Regions from separate parts of the Streptomyces sp. NPDC054872 genome, predicted to be linked through region 3. Evidence: riboswitches for the same ligand, from Rfam matches in the RefSeq annotation. Region 3 holds a riboswitch; each other region holds the start of a gene.
The links. A riboswitch is a leader RNA that binds a small molecule or an ion and turns the genes downstream of it on or off. The one in region 3 is predicted to bind S-adenosylmethionine.

Region 1 (6,314 bases), on a different contig from region 3:
TCGTTCCTCCAGGGGCATGGTCAGTGCCGTGTGCAAGGCCGCGGCGGTCCCCGTCACGTCGTACGGGTTGACCACCACCGCGTCCTCGCCCAACTCCTCGAACGCCCCCGCCTCCCGGGAGAGAACAAGAGCGCACCCCTCGTCCGAGACGACGGGAACCTCCTTGGCCACCAGGTTCATCCCGTCCCGGATCGGGTTCACCAGGGCCACGTCCGCCAGGCGGTACGCCGCCAGCGAGCGGGCGAAATCGTCCTTCACGTGCAGGACGACCGGTGTCCAACCCTCCACCCCGTACTCGGAGTTGATCTCGTCCGCGAGTGCCTGCACGGATGCGGTGTAGTCGCGGTACACCGCGAGATCCTGCCGCGACGGGTAGGCGAACGCGACATGCACGACTCGCTCCCGCCACTCGGGCCGCGAGGCGAGCAGTTCCCGGTACGCCCGCAACCCCCGCACGATGTTCTTCGACAGCTCCGTCCGGTCCACCCGGACGATCACCTTCCGGTCGCCGGAGCCCCCGATCTGCTCCCGCAGCGCGACAAGACGCTCCTCCACGTCCGCCCGCCGCGACCGCTCCCGCAGGAAGTCCGCGTCGGCCCCGAGCCCGTGCACCCCGATCCGCGTCCCCGACGTACCACCGAGGACGGCGACGCAGCACTCCGTGAACGCGTCCGCCCACCGGCCCGTGAGGAACGCCGCGCGGTCGGCGCCCAGGACGCCGCGAAGGAGCTGCTCCGCGATGTCGTCCGGCAGCATCCGGAAGTAGTCCACCGGCGCCCACGGCGTGTGCGAGAAGTGGCCGATGCGCAGGTCGGGGCGCAGCTCCCGCAGCATCCCCGGCACCAGCGCCAGGTGGTAGTCCTGGACGAGGACCGCGGCGTCCGCGCCCGCACTCTGCGCGAGCGCTTCGGCGAAGGCCCGGTTGTAGGCCTCGTACGACGCCCACTGCGCCCGGAACTCCGGGCCGAAGGCCGGTTCGAGCGGCGTCTGGTAGAGCATGTGGTGGACGAACCACAGCACCGAGTTCGCGATGCCGTTGTACGCGTCGGCGTGCACCCGCGGGTCGATGTCGAGCATCCGCACGCCCGGCTCACCCACCCCGCGCCGCACGGCCTCCCGGTCGCCGTCGCCCAGTGCCGCGCAGACCCACAGGGTCGCGTCGCCGCTGTCGGAGTCGCCGATCGCGCTGAGCCCGGAGACGAGCCCGCCTCCGCCCCGTTTGGCCGTCAGTTCCCCGTTCTCCTCCAGGGTGTACGTGACGGGGCCGCGGTTGGACGCGACGAGGACCTGGGCGGAGGCGTGCTCGGAGACCATGTGGCGAACCTAGCCCCTGGGGCGGGCACTCAAACGTACGGCCGGACCCCGACGGCCCGGCCGTACACAATCGGCGCCGGTTCAGCCGTGGCGGCTAGTCACGCCTGCTCCTCGCGGCCGCCACCGCCAGCGCGCCCAGGGCGCACAGGGAGATCGCCAGACCCGCGTACAGCATCGTGTCCGAGTCGCTGCCCGACTTGGCCAGTTGCCCCGTGGCGCCCTCCCGGCGCACGGGCTCGCCCCCTCGCTCCCGTGGCGCGGGCCGCTCCTGCGCCCACCGGGTGATGTCGTCGGTGTGGCTGATCCTCGGTCCGGTGCCGGCATCCGCCGCGGCGGCGGGCGCGATGGCCGCGCCGAGTGCTCCAGCCGCGAGGGCGGCCGTCGCCAAGGCCACGGCACCGACGCGTAGCGCGCTTCCCTTTGCTCGTCTGACCCACATAAGTGGGGAATGTAGACAAAATGCCCGGCTCGGGGTGGTTACGCCACGCGGCGAGCCGTGTACTCCGCGATGCCGCACATCGGCGGGCGCTCCTCCGTGTCCACCGAATGGGTCCGCGGCTCGAACCCCTGCTCGCCCCGTTCGAACTGGGTGAGCTCGGGCCGTACGAGATGGCCGCGCGCGAGCCGCAGCTGCGCCGTCCGGTAGATCGCCGCCGCCATCCGGCCGAGCGCCTGCCCGTCCTGGTGCCGGTGCTTGCGCACCCCGACATCGACCTGCGCGAGCGCGTCGAGGCCCACGGTGTGCAGCGCGTCGACGAGCAGCCCCAGCTCCACTCCGTAGCCGACGGGGAACGGCAGCCGCTCCAGAAGAGACCTGCGCGCCGCGTACTCGCCGCCCAACGGCTGCACGAATCCCGCCAGTTGGGGCCAGTGCATGTTGAGCAGCGGGCGCGCCATCAGCTCGGTCACCCGGCCGCCCTGGCCTGCGGTCTCGCCCAGGGGGCGGTCGTACATCGCCTTCACGAAGTGCACGTCGGGCTCCGTGAGCAGCGGGCCCACGATGCCCGTCACGAAGTCCGCCGAGAACTCCCTCAGGTCCGCGTCGACGAACGCGACGATGTCACCGCCGGTCACCAGGAGCGAGCGCCACATGACCTCGCCCTTGCCGGGCACGGACGGCACGCGCGGCAGGATCGCGTCCCGGTGCACGACCCGTGCGCCCGCCTCCCGCGCGACCTCGGCCGTACGGTCCCGCGAGCCGGAGTCGATCACCACGAGCTCGTCGACGAGCGCGGCCTTCTCGACCAGCTCCCGGCGGATCTCGGCGACGATCTCGCCGACCGTCCCCTCCTCGTCGAGCGCGGGCAGGACGACACTCACCGAGGCCCCCGACGCCCGCTTGGCGGCGACGAGTGCGCTGAGCGGACGGTCGGCAACGGACCAGGAACGCCTGGTCAGCCAGCGCTCGGCCTCTTCCAGCACGGGTGGCTCCTCCTGTGTGTGGCCTACATGTGATCCATCTCGCGGTTCGGACGACTATCTCAAGGGTCCAGGCCGTCGGTTACAGTCTTGAACAACGCCGATGACCATCGCATGCCGGGGTCATCGCGTAACAAATGCCTCGGGCCCCTGAAGCCCGGCGCCATACCGCTCATCCAGAGGGGCAGAGGGATACGGCCCGTTGAAGCCCCGGCAACCATCCCGCCGACCGCGCACGCGAGGTCTCGGTGGGGAAGGTGCCAATTCCGTCTCGCGGCGAGATGCGTCGCGAGGAAGATGAGGAGAAAGGGCCTCGCCTCCATGGCTGCGCAGACTGTCGCAACGAACGACACCACCCCCTCCACCACCACGGCTGCTGACCGGGGGTCCGTGGACCTCGGCCCCGCATCGGGCCTCTCCTGCCGCGAGTGCGGCGAGCTCTACGCCCTCGGCCCGATCTTCGCCTGCGAGGCCTGTTTCGGCCCGCTCGAAGTCGCGTACGACCTGCCGACCGGTGACCCCGAGGCGCTCCGCAAGCAGATCGAGTCCGGCCCCGACAACATCTGGCGCTACGCCCCGCTGCTTCCCGTCCCGGCGAACGTCGCCGAGAAGCCGAACATCAACCCCGGCTGGACCAAGCTCGTCAAGGCCGACAACCTCGCCCGCGAGCTCGGCGTCGAGCAGGGCAAGCTGTTCGTCAAGGACGACTCCGGCAACCCGACGCACTCCTTCAAGGACCGCGTCGTCGCGCAGGCCATCGAGGCGGCCCGCGCCTTCGGCTTCACCACCCTCTCCTGCTCCTCCACCGGCAACCTCGCGGGCGCCGTCGGTGCCGCGGCGGCCCGCGCCGGCTTCCGCTCCTGCGTGTTCATCCCGCACGACCTGGAGCAGGGCAAGGTCGTCATGGCCGCGGTCTACGGCGGCGAGCTCGTCGGCATCGAGGGCAACTACGACGACGTGAACCGCTTCTGCTCCGAGCTCATCGGCGACCCGCTCGGCGAGGGCTGGGGCTTCGTGAACGTGAACCTGCGGCCGTACTACGGCGAGGGCTCCAAGACCCTCGCGTACGAGATCTGCGAGCAGCTCGGCTGGGTCCTGCCCGACCAGCTGGTCATCCCGATCGCCTCGGGCTCGCAGCTCACGAAGATCGACAAGGGCCTCAAGGAGCTCATCGCGCTCGGCCTCGTCGAGGACAAGCCCTACAAGATCTTCGGCGCCCAGGCCGAGGGCTGCTCGCCGGTGTCCACCGCCTTCAAGGCCGGGCACGACGTCGTGCGCCCGCAGAAGCCGGACACCATCGCCAAGTCGCTCGCCATCGGCAACCCGGCCGACGGGCCGTACGTCCTGGACATCGCGCGTCGCACGGGCGGTGCGGTCGAGGACGTGAACGACGAGCAGGTCGTCGACGCGATCAAGCTGCTCGCCCGGACCGAGGGGATCTTCGCGGAGACCGCCGGGGGTGTGACGGTCGGTGTCACCAAGAAGCTGATCGAGGCGGGGCTCATCGACCCCTCGCTGACCACGGTGGTCCTGAACACGGGTGACGGTCTCAAGACCCTGGACGCTGTTGCCGAGACCTCTCAGGCGACGGCCACGATCAAGCCGAGCCTCGACGCGTTCCGCGCCGCCGGGCTCGCCGACTAGGCGCCGTAGGGCCTGACCGCCGTTCTCGACGGCGGTCGTGGTCCGTCCTCGCGCAGTTCCCCGCGCCCCTGAAGGGGCCCCACACACCCCGAGGTGAATCCATGAGCGTCAAGGTCCGCATCCCCACCATTCTCCGCACCTACACCGGCGGTCAGTCCGAGGTCGCCGCCGAGGGGGCGAACCTCTCCGAGGTCATCGCCGACCTGGAGGCCAAGCACGCCGGCATCGCGGCCCGCGTCCTGGACGACCAGGGCAAGCTGCGGCGCTTCGTGAACGTCTACGTGAACGACGACGACGTCCGCTTCGAGCAGGGCCTGGAGACCGCCACGCCGGACGGCGCGGGCGTCTCCATCATTCCCGCCGTCGCGGGTGGTTGATCCTTTAAGGAAATACCCTGCGTAATCCTTGTTGCCCCCTCCGCGAGAGAAACGGAGGGGGCAATTCCATGTGGTTGAGCGCGGTACAGTTGGGAAGCGAGCTTCCCCGTTTGTGCCGAGCGCATATACGAAGTCGCCCCGAGGGCGACAAGAAGTAGCCAAAGTGCACCGCCCATTTGCCCTTCTCGTGGCATTTGCCTGGCCCGACTTGCCCTGAACTCCGGTGAATTCTCCGCATATTACCGATCAGGCGTGCCCAGAATTCTCGTCCGATTGACCTGTTGCAGAGGGCAGTTGGACAGATACATTCAGCCGCGGTCGACGCGTTCCGGCGCACGCCTCCACAACCCATTGGGGGGGTGAGGTCTGACCCGGGTCCGCGAAGTGCGGGTCCGTGCAAGGGCCAGTAATAGGGGAGTTAGGCATGGCTCAGGGCACCGTCAAGTGGTTCAACGCGGAGAAGGGGTACGGCTTCATCGCGGTCGACGGTGGTGCGGATGTTTTCGTCCACTACAGCGCGATTCAGATGGACGGCTACCGCACCCTTGAAGAAGGTCAGCGAGTGGAGTTCGAGATCTCGCAGGGCCAGAAGGGTCCGCAGGCGGACATGGTCAAGCTCGCCGTCTGATCTCGGCGCGATCGGCCAGCGAACTTAGCGAGTGACGAGGGGCCCGTATCCCGACAGGGGTACGGGCCCCTCGTGCGTCCCCGGGGGCGCGCCCCCCTGGAGCACTCCGGGGCGCCCCCTCGTACGTCTGGGATCCGTAAGAGGCGCTTGCACTCGTAGGGGTCGAGTGCTAATCATTGGGCTTAGCACTCTCCGAGTGAGAGTGACAGAACTTGGATCGGGTCGGTGAGGCCCGCAGGCCGGGTGGGGCAAGGAACCACAAGGTCTGCAGGCCGTCCGTCGCGGGCGCTGGCGCGATCCGGAAGCATGCCACCCCTGTCCGGGAGGACCACTTCACATGGCCAAGATCATCGCGTTCGACGAGGAGGCACGGCGCGGCCTCGAGCGCGGCATGAACCAGCTCGCCGACGCCGTCAAGGTGACCCTGGGCCCCAAGGGTCGCAACGTCGTCCTCGAGAAGAAGTGGGGTGCCCCCACGATCACCAACGATGGTGTTTCCATCGCCAAGGAGATCGAGCTCGAGGACCCGTACGAGAAGATCGGCGCCGAGCTGGTCAAGGAGGTCGCGAAGAAGACGGACGACGTCGCCGGTGACGGCACGACGACCGCGACCGTCCTGGCGCAGGCGCTGGTCCGCGAGGGCCTTCGCAACGTGGCCGCCGGTGCCAACCCGATGGCCCTCAAGCGCGGCATCGAGAAGGCCGTCGAGGCCGTCTCGGGCGCCCTGCTCGAGCAGGCCAAGGACGTGGAGACCAAGGAGCAGATCGCTTCGACCGCCTCCATCTCCGCCGCCGACACCCAGATCGGCGAGCTCATCGCCGAGGCGATGGACAAGGTCGGCAAGGAAGGCGTCATCACCGTCGAGGAGTCGCAGACCTTCGGGCTCGAGCTTGAGCTCACCGAGGGCATGCGCTTCGACAAGGGCTACATCT
Region 2 (6,314 bases), on a different contig from region 3:
CCCTTGCGTCCACTCTGGAGACCCACGTGCTGACCCACTTCGCCATCGCCCCCAGCGGTTTCAAGGAGTCCCTGTCCGCGCAGTCCGCGGCCGAGGCCATCGCCGAAGGAGTACGCCGCGTCGTCCCGCACGCCGAGACCGATCTGATCCCCCTGGTGGACGGCGGCGAGGGCACCGCGCGCGCCCTGGCCACCTCGGGCGGCGGCCGCCTGGTCGCGCTGCCCGCCACCGGTCCCGTCGGCCAGCGGATCGGCACGCACTTCGCGCTGCTCCCGGACGGTACGGCGGTCGTCGAGATGGCGGCCGTGGCGGGGCTCTCGCTCGTCCCCCGCGATCTGCGCGACCCGGGCGCCACGACGACGTACGGCGTCGGTGAACTGATCGGTGCCGCACTCGACGCGGGCGCCCGCCGCATCCTGGTGGGCTGCGGCGACTCCGGCACGTCGGACGGGGGCGCGGGAGCGCTCCAGGCACTCGGCGCCCGGCTCCTGGACGCGGACGGGTGGGAACTTCCGTGCGGCGGACGGGAGTTGATCCGACTGAGCCGCATCGACCCCGCAGGCCTTGACCCCCGCCTGCGGGACACCGAGATCCGCGTCGCCTGCAACCCCTTCAACGTCCTGACCGGTGAGCGCGGCGTCGCCCGCGTCTTCGGCCCCCAGAAGGGCGCCACGCCCACGCAGGTCGAACAGCTGGCGGCGGGCCTCGAGCACTGGGCGCACGTCCTGACCCGGGACCTGCACGCCACGGGGGACCTCGCCCTCGGCCCCGGAACAGGCGCGTCCGGCGGCCTGGGAGCCGGCCTCGCGGCACTCGGCGCCGCGCTGCTCCCCCGCTTCGACGTCCTCCTGGACCACCTGGACCTGAACGCCCGCCTGGCCCGCGCCGACCTCGTCGTCACCGCCGAGGGCGCGCTCGACCACCAGACGCCCCGCGGCAAGGTCCCGGCCGAAGTGGCGCGCCGGGCCAAGCGGTTCGGCCGCCCGGTCCTGGTCCTCGCGGGCACCATCGGCCAGGGCGCCCACCACGTACGGGCGGAGGGCGTGGACGCCTACAGCGCGATCCTGCCCGCGCCGGTCTCGCTCACCGAGGCGCTCGGGCGTGGCGGCGAATTCCTCACCGACGCGACCGAGCGGGCCCTGCGGATGATCGTCCTGGGCTCACGCCTGAAGGGGCGGGCCAAGGCTCAGGCGGCGTTGGTGTCCGGCACGCAACGCCCGTCCTCGGTGCGGTAGTTCCAGCGTGCGCCATCCGCCACGAGCTCCTTGACGGCGCGCACGAAACGCTCCACGTGCTCGTCCGGGGTGCCCGCGCCGAAGCTGACGCGGATCGCGTTCAGCGACTTCTCGCCGGGCGCGGCCTCGGGGGCACCGCACTCGCCCTGGGTCTGCGGGTCGCTGCCGAGGAGGGTGCGCACCAGCGGGTGGGCGCAGAACAGGCCGTCGCGTACGCCGATGCCGTACTCGGCGGAGAGCGCGGCGGCGAAGTGCGAGCTGTTCCAGCCGTCGACGACGAAGGAGATGACGCCGACGCGCGGCGCGTCGTCGCCGAAGAGCGAGAGCACCTTCACGGCGGGCACGTCGGCGAGGCCCTCGCGGACCCTCGCGATGAGGTGGCGCTCACGGGCGACGAGCTCGTCGAAGCCGGCCTCGGTGAGCGCCTTGCAGGCGGCGGCGATGGAGTACACGCCGATGACGTTCGGCGAACCGGCCTCGTGACGTGCGGCGGTGTCGTGCCACTCGACGTCCACGCCGCCGTCCGTGCGCCGCGCGACCTTGCGCGAGGCGCCGCCGCCCGCGAGGTACGGCTCGGCGGCCCGCAGCCAGTCGGAGCGGCCCGCGAGGACGCCCGAGCCGAAGGGCGCGTACAGCTTGTGGCCGGAGAAGGCGACCCAGTCGACGTCGAGCTCGCTGATGGAGACCGGGTGGTGCGGCGCGAGCTGCGCGGCGTCAAGGACGATGCGGGCGCCGTGCGCGTGGGCGGCGGCGGCGAGCTCCTTGACCGGCCACAGCTCACCGGTGACGTTCGAGGCGCCGGTCACGCAGACCAGGGCGGGCCCGTAGGGGTCACGGTCGGCGAGGGCGCGCTCCAGGGTGGCGACGGCCTGGTCGGCGGTGCGCGGGGCGTTCAGGTACGTCACGCGGGCGTCGCGCCAGGGCAGCAGCGAGGCGTGGTGCTCGGTCTCGAAGACGAAGACCTGGCAGTCGGCGGGCAGCGCCGCGGCGAGCAGGTTGAGCGAGTCGGTGGTCGAACGGGTGAAGACGACCTGGTCGTCCTCGCGGCAGCCGAGGAACTCGGCGACGGTGACGCGGCTGTTCTCGAACAGGTCGGTGGAGAGCTGCGAGAGGTAACCGGCACCGCGGTGCACGCTGCCGTAGTACGGCGCGTAGGCGGCCACGTCGTCCCACACCCGCTGCAGGGCCGGGGCGCTGGCCGCGTAGTCGAGCGCCGCGTAGGTCACCTCGCCGCCGGTGACGAGCGGCACGGTGACGTCACGGCCGAGGACGGGCAGCGGCGCGGCACAGCAGGGGTCGGCGGACTCGGCGGAGGCGGCTTCGGTGGTGGCGACGATGCGTGCGGACATGGCGAACTCCCGTGGGAAGGCAGGCGAGTTCACTGCGGATGCGCGCGTACGGCGCCGCAGTGACGAAGAAAAAGGGGGTGCGGAAAAGGGGCCGGAAAGCCCTATCGCATTCGCTTGCTCACGAGACTGCTCCCTTGAGGACCAGGACCCCAGGGGTACGACACTCATCGAGTGCGCAGGGGTCCGCGCTTGCCATACGCCTTGCTGCGTACGGCCTGGTCTTCACCCGGGGCACCCCGCCACGGACGGAGGGTTGCCGGACAGCGAGCCGGGGCCTAATCGCTGTCACTCATGACCTGCGCAGCATCTTGCCACACGATCTTCCCGGTGCCCACCGCAGTCCGGCATCCGGACTGCGGTAGGCACCACACTCACCTGTTGCTGGCGGCCACCCACAGCTCGAGGGCCTTCTTCGCCGCCCCGGAGTCGATCGCCTCGGCCGCCTTCGCGATGCCGGCGCCGATCTGCTCCACCAGGGTCCCCTCACCCGGCGAGAGGGCCACCAGGGCCGCCGCCGTGTTGAGCAGGACGGCGTCCCGCACAGGGCCCTTCTCGCCGTCCAGGAGGCGCAGCGCCACCTCGGCGTTGTACGAGGCGTCGGCGCCCCGCAGCGCCTCGACGGGGACGAGGTCGATGCCCACGTCCCGCGGGTCGAAGGCCTCCTCGCGCACGGCTCCGTCCCGCACCACCCAGACCCGGGAGGTCGACGTGGTCGTCAGCTCGTCGAGGCCGTCGTCGCCGCGGAAGACCAGGGAGGAGTTCCCGCGCTCGGCGAAGACCCCGGCCACGATCGGCGCCATCCTCGGGTCGGCGACCCCGACCGCCTGGGCCCGCACCTTGGCCGGGTTGGTGAGCGGACCGAGGGCGTTGAAGACGGTCCTGATGCCCAGCTGGCTGCGCGCCCCACCCGCGTGCCGCAGCGCCGGGTGGAACTTCACGGCGAAGCAGAAGGTGATCCCCGCTTCCTCGGCCACCTCGACGACCCGCTCCAGCGGCAGCTCCAGGTTCACCCCGAGCTTCTCCAGGACGTCGGAGGCTCCCGAGGCGCTGGAGGCCGCGCGGTTGCCGTGCTTGACGACCTTCGCGCCCGCGCCGGCGGCCACGATCGCGGACATCGTGGAGATGTTGACCGTCTTGGCGCCGTCGCCACCGGTGCCGACGATGTCGACGGTCCGCCCCGGCACCTCGATCACATTGGCGTGCTCGTACATCGTGCGTACGAGGCCGGAGATCTCCTCCACGGTCTCGCCCTTGGCCCGCAGGGCCACGACGAAGCCCGCGATCTGCGCGTCGGTCGCCTCGCCCCGCATGATGCGGTCCATGGCCCAGGCCGTGTCCTCGGTGCTCTGGTCACGTCCTTCGAGCAGGCCGTTCAGCACACCCGGCCAGGAACGGGCCGCCGCGGTGTTGCCTCCTGCGGGGGTCACAGCGCTCATAGCCGCTCCTGGGTTCGTCAGCGTAGGAAGAAAGCATCCCGGTACACGGGGACGGGAACACCTTATCCAGCCCGGGGGACGGCAAAGAGCCCCGTCCATGCACTGGATGCATGGGACGGGGCTCTCGCCGTGGCGACCGTGGTCAGAACGTCAGAGCGTTCGGAGGATCAGTGGTGGCCGTGGCCGCTGGTGATCTCCTTGTACTCCTCGGTGGTGGGCTTGGGGATCTGGTTGTCCTCCCCGTAGTAGCCCTTGCTGAGCTTGGCCCGGAGCTTCTGCGAACCGGACACCTTGCGCTCGACGCCGTTCTCGTCGACCGCGGGGCCGATCTCGAGCGGCGCGTACTGCTCATGCGCGGTGAGCGTGTGCAGCTGCTCCTGGTTGAGCGGCTCGTGGACCTCGATGAACTCACCGTGCGGCAGGCGCTTGATGATGCCCGACTCGCGGCCGTGCAGGACCTTCTCCTTGTCACGCCGCTGCAGACCCAGGCAGATCCGCTTGGTGATGACGAAGGCGAGGACCGGTGCCACGAAGAAGGCGATGCGCACGAACCAGGTGATCGCGTTGATCGACAGGTGGAAGTGCGTGGCCCAGAGGTCGTTTCCACCACCGATCAGCAGCACCATGTACCAGGTGATCCACGCGACGCCGAAGCCCGTACGGGTCGGGACGTTGCGCGGGCGGTCCAGGATGTGGTGCTCGCGCTTGTCGCCGGTGACCCAGGACTCGATGAACGGGTAGACCGCGATCGCGACCAGGACCAGCGGGAAGATCACCAGCGGGATGAACACGCCCAGGACGAGCGTGTGACCCCAGGCGTTGATCTCCCAGCCCGGCATGACACGGATCAGGCCTTCGGAGAAGCCCATGTACCAGTCGGGCTGAGCTCCGGTGGAGACCTGGTCCGGACGGTAGGGACCGAGCGCCCAGATCGGGTTGATCGTGGCGATCGCCGAGATGGCCGCGATCACACCGAAGACCAGGAAGAAGAAGCCTCCGGCCTTCGCCATGTACACGGGAAGCAGCGGCATGCCGACGACGTTCTTGTTCGTCTTGCCGGGACCCGCGAACTGGGTGTGCTTGTGGTAGAAGACCAGGATCAGGTGCGCCACCACGAGCCCGAGCATGATGCCCGGCAGCAGCAGGATGTGCACCGAGTAGAACCGGGCCACGAAGTCGCCGCCGGGGAACTCCCCGCCGAACAGGAACATCGCCAGGTACGTGCCCACGATCGGCACGGACAGGACGGCGCCCTGCATGAAGCGCACACCGGTTCCGGAGAGCAGGTCGTCAGGGAGCGAGTAACCGGTGAAGCCGGTGAACATGCCCAGGACGAACAGCAGGAAGCCGAAGACCCAGTTGACCTCGCGGGGCTTGCGGAAGGCACCCGTGAAGAAGACGCGCATCATGTGCACGAACATCGCCGCGAGGAAGATCAGCGCCGCCCAGTGGTGGATCTGCCGGATCAGCAGACCACCGCGCACATCGAAGCTGATGTGCATGGTCGAGTTGAACGCCTCGGACATCAGCTGACCCTGCAGCGGGATGTAGCTGCCGTGGTACTCCACCTCGTTCATCGACGGGTGGAAGAACAGGGTCAGGTACACACCCGTGAGGATGATGATGATGAAGCTGTAGAGGCAGATCTCACCGAGCATGAAGGACCAGTGGTCCGGGAAGATCTTGCGCATGTTGGCCTTGGCCAGGGAGTAGATCCCCAGACGTCCGTCGGCCCAGTCGGCGACCCGCTCACCGGCGGGCGCCTCCTTCTTACGCGTCTCAGTCGTCTTAGTGCTCATCCGCGCTCCCAGAAAGCAGGACCGACGGGCTCAGCGAAGTCGCCGAGCGCCTCGAGGTAGCCCTCTTCGTTCACGCCGATGCGCAGCTGCGGCAGCGCGTGACCGGCCGGGCCGAAGATCACTCGGGCACCGTCGGAGAGGTCGAAGGTGGACTGGTGGCACGGGCAGAGGACGTGGTGCGTCTGCTGCTCGTACAGGGAGATCGGGCAACCGACGTGGGTGCAGATCTTGGAGTACGCGACGACACCGTCGTGCGACCACTCGAGCTCCTGCTTGTCCTTGATGTTGTCCGGCTGGATCCGGACGATCATCAGGGCCGCCTTGGCGATCTCCTTCTGGAAGTCGTGATCGTGCTCCTCCAGGCCCTCGGGCTTGGCGAAGGTCAGCGAGCCGACCTGGACGTCCGACGGGCGCAGCGGCTCGTTCGTGTTCATGTTCACGAGCAGCTTGCCCTTGGCCCACAGGGTGTGCCGCAGCTTGTCCTCCGGCAGCGGA
Region 3 (6,314 bases):
GGTGCTCGGCGAACCAGTAGCGGGCGTAACCGAATCGCTCGGTCTGCCGGGCCAGGTCGATGGAGTTGTGCAGTGCGGCGGCCGCCGTGGAGCCGGACGAGACCGGGACCAGGTCGAGGACGCCGAGTGGGATGGCTGACATGTCGGTGGTCCTCCTCAGTGGTCGGCCGTCGCGGGCACGGGTATGGGTACGGGTTCGGGATCAGGCTCGGGCAGGCGCGCCCCGGAGTCGGGGTGGGCCAGGCCGAGGTGGTCGCGCAGGGTGGTTCCCTCGTACTCCGTGCGGAACACGCCGCGCTCCTGGAGCAGCGGGACCACCGTGTCGGCGAAGGCGTCGAGACCGCCCGGGGTGATGTGCGGGACGAGGATGAAGCCGTCCGACGCGTCGGCCTGGACGAAGGAGTTGATCGTCTCGGCGACGGTGGCCGGGGAGCCGACGAAGGACTGGCGGTTGCCGGTCTCGATGACGAGGTCGCGGATGGACCACTTGTTCGCGGCAGCGAGCTCGCGCCACTCCCGCGCGGTGGCCAGCGGGTCGCGGTACATCCGCACCTGGGCACGTCCGCGGGCGATCGTGTGCTCACCGACGTCCGGATCGATGTCGGGCAGCGGGCCCTCTGGGTCGTACGCGGAGAGGTCGCGGTTCCAGACGAACTCCAGGTGCTTGATCGCCGTGGCGCCGCTGACCTGCTTGCGCCGTACCTCACGCGAGAGCTCCTCCGCCTCGGCGTCCGTGTCACCGAGGACGAAGGTCGCGGCGGGCAGGATGAGGAGCTGGTCGTGGGTGCGGCCGTGGCGGGCCAGGCGGCCCTTGACGTCCCGGTAGAACTCCTGGCCTTCCTTGAGCGTGCTGTACCGGCTGAAGATCGCGTCCGCGCCCTCGGCCGCGAACTCGCGTCCCTCGTCCGAGTCGCCGGCCTGAAAGACGACCGGTCGCCCCTGAGGACTGCGCGGGACGTTGAACTGCCCCTGGATGTCGAAGTGTTGCCCCTGGTGGACGAAGGCGCCCGCCCGCGCGTCGCGCAGGAAGGTGCCGCTCTCCTGGTCGGCGACGATCTCGTCCCCGCGCCAGGAGTCGAACAGCTCATTGGCCGTACTGAGGAATTCCTTCGCCCTGGAGTACCTCTCCTCCTGCGGGAGGAATCCGCCGCGCCGGAAGTTCTCGCCGGTGAAGGCGTCCCAGGACGTCACGACGTTCCACGCGGCGCGCCCGCCCGACAGGTGGTCGAGACTGGCGAACTGGCGGGCCACCTCGTAGGGCTCGTTAAAGGTGGAGTTGATGGTGCCGGTCAGGCCGAGGTGTTCGGTGACGGCGGCGAGGGCCGCGAGGACGGTGAAGGTGTCGGGTCGCCCCACGACATCCAAGTCGTAGATTTTCCCGCCCTGTTCGCGCAGCCGAAGCCCCTCGGCGAGGAACAGGAAGTCGAATTTGGCGCGCTCGGCGGTGCGTGCGAAGTGCGCGAAGGAGCTGAACTCGATGTGACTCCCGGCCTCGGGGTCGCTCCATACGGTGGTGTTGTTGACGCCGGGGAAGTGTGCCGCGAGGTGGATCTGCTTGAGCGGCTTGTCCGGTGACTTGCTCATGAGGGGGTCCCTTCCGGTCCGGCTCAGGCGGTGGCGGCGTAGCGGCTCGCGGGGCGGGTCAAGCCCAGGAGGCCGCGCAAGGTGTCGGCTTCGTACGCGCGCCGGAAGACGCCGCGGCGCTGGAGTTCGGGCACCAGGCCCCGGGTGATCGCCGGGAGGTCGTGCCCGACGACGGCGGGACGCAGCCGGAAACCGGTGAGGCCGGCCTGCTCCAACTCCTGCAGAAGGTCAGCCAGTTGTGCGGGCGTTCCCGTGAAGATGTGCGCGTCACTGGTGTACCGGTCACCGGCGAGGGCGTCCAGGCGCTCCCGGCGGGCCGCGGCGGCGGCCGGGTCGTCGTCGAGGAACACCACCAGGTCGCCCAAGAGATGCAGGGACTCGTCGGCGCGCCCGGCCGCTTCCTGTTCCGCGCGGACGGCGGTGACGATGGCGCGTGCGTGCCCGGTGTCGCGCGGGGTGACGTATCCGATGTCGGCCGAGCGGCCGAGGAGCCGGAACGGGGCATCCGTCGGCCCCTCGTGGGCGAGCGCGCTGATGACAGGCAGGCCCTGCGGCGGCCGGGGCGTGATCGAGGGGCCCTTGACGCTGAAGTGCTTGCCCTCGAAGTCGATGTAATGCAGCTTGTCGCGGTCGATGAAGCGGCCGGTGGCGACGTCCCTGATCTCCGCGTCGTCCTCCCAGCTGTCCCAGAGGCGGCGCACGACTTCGACGTAGTCGGCCGCCTCGTCGAAGAGGTCGAAGGTCAGCTCCCGTACGTCCGGCCTGCCGAGGTCCTCGACGGCATCAAGGGCGGGAAGCGTGCGGCGCCCGAAGTGCGCGGCCTCGTTGCGGCGTGCGGACACCTGCACCCGTACGCCGGCGCGGCCTTCGCTGACGTAGTCGAGCGTGGCGATCGCCTTGGATGTGTGGAAGGGCTCCGTGTGCGTGGCCACCACGGTCGGCACAAGGCCGATGTGGCTGGTCAGGGGCGCGACGCGGGCGGCGATGAGGACGGCGTCGAGGCGCCCTCGTACCTGATCGGTGCGTTCGTCGGGTTCGGTGAAGCGCGAGGACTGGAGCCCCAGTCCGTCCTCGATCGTCACGAAGTCGAGCAGGCCGCGTTCGGCCTCGGTGACCACATCGGCCCAGTACCGAGCGGTGAGCAACTCCCTTGGACGGGCCACTGGTTCGCGCCAGGCGGCGGGGTGCCAACCCGCGCCGTCGAGCGCGACGGCGAGGTGCAGCGAAGGAGCGGGGGGAGCGGAAGAGGGCAACGCGGATGAGGGTGAAGGTGATGACGACACGAAGGTGTGCCTTCCTGATCGACCGTACGAGAACACCGGCCCCTCGGCTTCGAGGGTGCGGCGGCGGGGTGACGGGTCAGGAACGACAGAGCGCGCCGGCGACGCGCTGGAGGTCGATGTGCGGCCGGGAGTACAGATGCACCTGGCGGCTGGGGGCGACCGTGATGACACGCGGGGCGGACACGGGCGGCAGCGCGGACGACGTGGACGGCACAGCGGAGACCGCCGACATGTCCGTCACCTCCGTCCGTGGGCCAGGGCTTGACGCCGACAATCGTGACCTGCTCGGGACGTTACGTGAGGTCGCAGCGGTGCGCAATGCCCGTCGATCACGGGCGTCCTCGCGTCGCCGTACGCGCCTCGTCGTACGTCTTCGTCAAGGACAACCGCCGGGTCACTGCTTCTGTTCCGCCTTCGCGCTGGGAGTCGCACGGCCTTCTTGACGGAGCCCTGTGCCCGGACCCAGACTTCCGGGGACGGTCACGATTGTCAGCGCCCGCCCGGCAGGCTCCCTGCCCGAGCGGTTCATCGGCCCCGGCCCGCTGGCAGGCAACCCTTCCGCCGCGACGGGGTGCCCCGGGTGACGACCGGGTCCCGCCGTGGCGGCGGGGCAAGTGCGGCCCCGGTTGCAACGGGCCTCGACGGCAGGGCTGGTGGACATGTCCAGGGCGGTCGGTGAGAGGAAGGGCACCCAGCGGCCCCTCCTGTCCGCGCCCCGGCCCAGCCCCCGCGTGTTGTTGACGAGACGGCTGCACATCGACCTGTTGCGCGTGTGCAGCGCAACGGCTCCAGCCGTCTGACGTCGACGCACCCCCCTCTCCCTCCGCTGTGCCACCGGCGCCCTGCGCGCGGTCGGCGCCCCCTCACCTGTCTGGAGAGCCATGCCCGAGACCACGTCGCACCGTTCCCGCCCGACGTCCCTCACGGATCCGTACTCCCCGCACGAACCCGTCCCGGGCGGCAGCTGTCCCGCGGCGATCCGCAGCCGCATCGGCGCCGACCTGGCCGGCGGCTTCTACCCGGCGCCGCACCGCTATCACCTGTACCTCTCGGCCGGATGTCCGCGCTCCTTGCGCGTCTCGGTCACCCTCGACCTGCTCGGGCTCCGGGAGTCGGTCACCACGACGCTCCTGACACCGCACGCCACCGCGGCGGCACTCGACTCACTGCACCGCTGCTACCAAGCCACCGAGCACCACTTCGACGGCCCTTTGACCGTTCCCGCCCTGTGCGACCGCTGGAGCGGGCACGTGGTCAGCAACCACACGCCCGACATCCTGCGCGACCTCGCCTGCCGCCTCGCCGCGCACGGCAGCGGCCCCCTCCTGCGCCCACCGGCCCTGGCAGCGCGCATCGACACCTGGCACGAAATCCTCGCGAGCCCGCTCACCGACGAGACGCTGAACCGCCTCGACAGCCGACTGGCCTCCCACCCGTACCTCGTGGGTGACGAACTCACCTCGGTGGACGTGGACTTGTGGGCCGCGCTCGTCCACCCCACTGCGGACGCTGCTGAGCCCGACGACTCCCACCCCCACGTCCGCGCCTACGTCCGCCGCCTGTACGCCCATCCGGCCTTCCACACCAACGGCCCCCGCCCCAAGGCCCCGCGTGCCTCCCGCGCCACCCATTCCCCGCTCTCCACCCCACCCCTGAGGTAGTGCGCCCACGGGCCCACGAGCGGCGCGGAGACGGCGGCCGCGGCAGGAGCGCCGCGGCCGCCGGTGGATCACCAGATCCGGACGCGCTCCGCGCGGTCCAGCCAGAGGCCGTCGCCCTCCGCCGTCCCGAACGCCTCGTGGAACTCGTCGAGGTTCCGGACGATGTTGGCCCGGAACTCCGGCGGCGAGTGCGGGTCGATGGTGAGGTACTGCTGCTCCTGCTCCCTGCGGCGCTTGGTGCGCCAGCAGTAGGCCCAGTTCATGAAGAGCCGCTGGGAGCCGGTCATGCCGTCGCTCGTGGGCATCGGGGCACCGTTGAGCGCGATCTTGTACGCCGTGTGACCGATGGTCAGGCCGCCCAGGTCGCCGATGTTCTCGCCCACCGTCAGCGAGCCGTTGACGAACTCACCGGGCAGGTTGCGGGGTGAGAACGCGTCGTACTGCTTGACCAGCGCCTTCGACTTCGCCTCGAACGCGGTCTTGTCGGCCGCGGTCCACCAGTCGTTGAGGTTTCCCGCGCCGTCGTACTGCGCGCCCTGGTCGTCGAAGCCGTGGCCGATCTCGTGGCCGATGACCGAGCCGATGCCGCCGTAGTTCTCGGCGGGATCGGCGTCGGGCGAGAAGAACGGCTTCTGCAGGATGCCCGCGGGGAAGCAGATCTCGTTGGTGCCCGGGTTGTAGTAGGCGTTGACCGTCTGCGGCAGCATGAACCACTCGTCGCGGTCGACCGGGGAGCCGATCTTGGCGAGCTGACGGTCGGACTCGAAGGCGTCCGCCGCCTGCGCGTTGCCGAGCAGGTCGTCCGCGGACACCTGAAGGGCCGAGTAGTCGCGGAACGTGTCCGGGTATCCGATCTTGGGACGGAACGTGGCGAGCTTCTCGTACGCGCGCTCCTTCGTCTCGTCCGTCATCCAGTCGAGCCGGGCGATCGACTGACGGTAGGCCTCGAGGAGGTTGGCGACGAGATCGTCCATCATCGCCTTGGAGCTCGGCGGGAAGTGCCGCGCCACGTACTCCTTGCCGACCGCCTCACCGATGCAGCCCTCGACGAAGGCGACCGCCCGCTTCCAGCGGGCGCGCAGCTCCGGGGTGCCGTTGAGGGTGCGGCCGTAGAACTCGAAGTTGTTCCGGACGAACGCGTCCGTGAGGTACGGCGCGCAGGAGCGAAGCACCCGGACCAGCGTCCAGTCCCGCCACTGCTCGATCGGCACCTCGTCGAGGACCGCGGACAGGTGGCGGAGGTAGGACGGCTGACGGACGCACGTCTCGGCGATCGTGGCGTCCGAGCCACCGAGCCCCTCGACGTAGCCGCGCCAGTCGAAGTGCGGTGCCAGGGTGATCAGTTCGTGCAGGGTGAGGAGGTTGTACGTCTTCTGCACGTCACGCGTTTCGGCCCGCTCCCAGTGACCGGCGGCGAGCCGGGTCTCCAGGGCGAGGACCGCCTGCGCGGCCTCGGCGGGCGCGGCGTGCCGCCCCAGGGTGAGCAGCTCGGTGAGGTAGGCGACGTACTTCTCGCGGATCTCGGCGAACTTCTCTTCGCGGTAGTACGACTCGTCGGGCAGGCCGAGGCCGCCCTGGAGGACGTTGAAGAGGTAGCGGTCGGAGTCGCGGTCGTCCGAGTCGATGTAGGAGCCGAAGAGACCGGAGCCGCCGATCCGCTCGAAACGGCCGAGGAAGGCCGCGAGCTCCCGGGTGTCCCGCAGCCCGTTGACCTCGTCGATCAGGGGCTGTGCCGGGGCGAGCCCGCGGGCGGCGATCGTCTCCTCGTCCATGAAGGAGGCGTACA

Region 1: it holds a riboswitch for S-adenosylmethionine, as region 3 does, so the genes downstream of both, thrC (threonine synthase) here and ACWGIH_RS19450 (glutathione binding-like protein) in region 3, are expected to answer to the same signal.
Region 2: it holds a riboswitch for S-adenosylmethionine, as region 3 does, so the genes downstream of both, ACWGIH_RS31620 (aminotransferase class V-fold PLP-dependent enzyme) here and ACWGIH_RS19450 (glutathione binding-like protein) in region 3, are expected to answer to the same signal.

The regions. Positions count from the first base shown of each region.
Region 1 covers NZ_JBSGYY010000033.1:35,174-41,487, forward strand. Annotated here, with positions in the region: gene ACWGIH_RS31920 (alpha,alpha-trehalose-phosphate synthase (UDP-forming)) at 1-1,314, opposite strand, end outside; gene ACWGIH_RS31925 (hypothetical protein) at 1,409-1,708, opposite strand; gene ACWGIH_RS31930 (glucosyl-3-phosphoglycerate synthase) at 1,792-2,736, opposite strand; SAM riboswitch class I at 2,903-3,037, shown strand; gene thrC (threonine synthase) at 3,055-4,377, shown strand; gene ACWGIH_RS31940 (MoaD/ThiS family protein) at 4,479-4,754, shown strand; gene ACWGIH_RS31945 (cold-shock protein) at 5,179-5,382, shown strand; gene groL (chaperonin GroEL) at 5,720-6,314, shown strand, end outside.
Region 2 covers NZ_JBSGYY010000032.1:76,583-82,896, forward strand. Annotated here, with positions in the region: gene ACWGIH_RS31615 (glycerate kinase family protein) at 27-1,235, shown strand; gene ACWGIH_RS31620 (aminotransferase class V-fold PLP-dependent enzyme) at 1,187-2,584, opposite strand; SAM riboswitch class IV at 2,765-2,881, opposite strand; gene trpD (anthranilate phosphoribosyltransferase) at 2,956-4,020, opposite strand; gene qcrB (cytochrome bc1 complex cytochrome b subunit) at 4,188-5,819, opposite strand; gene qcrA (cytochrome bc1 complex Rieske iron-sulfur subunit) at 5,816-6,314, opposite strand, start outside.
Region 3 covers NZ_JBSGYY010000014.1:148,802-155,115, reverse strand. Annotated here, with positions in the region: gene ACWGIH_RS19470 (LLM class flavin-dependent oxidoreductase) at 1-142, opposite strand, end outside; gene ACWGIH_RS19465 (NtaA/DmoA family FMN-dependent monooxygenase) at 157-1,584, opposite strand; gene ACWGIH_RS19460 (LLM class flavin-dependent oxidoreductase) at 1,608-2,837, opposite strand; gene ACWGIH_RS19455 (putative leader peptide) at 2,944-3,099, opposite strand; SAM riboswitch class IV at 3,346-3,490, shown strand; gene ACWGIH_RS19450 (glutathione binding-like protein) at 3,749-4,528, shown strand; gene ACWGIH_RS19445 (M13 family metallopeptidase) at 4,597-6,314, opposite strand, start outside.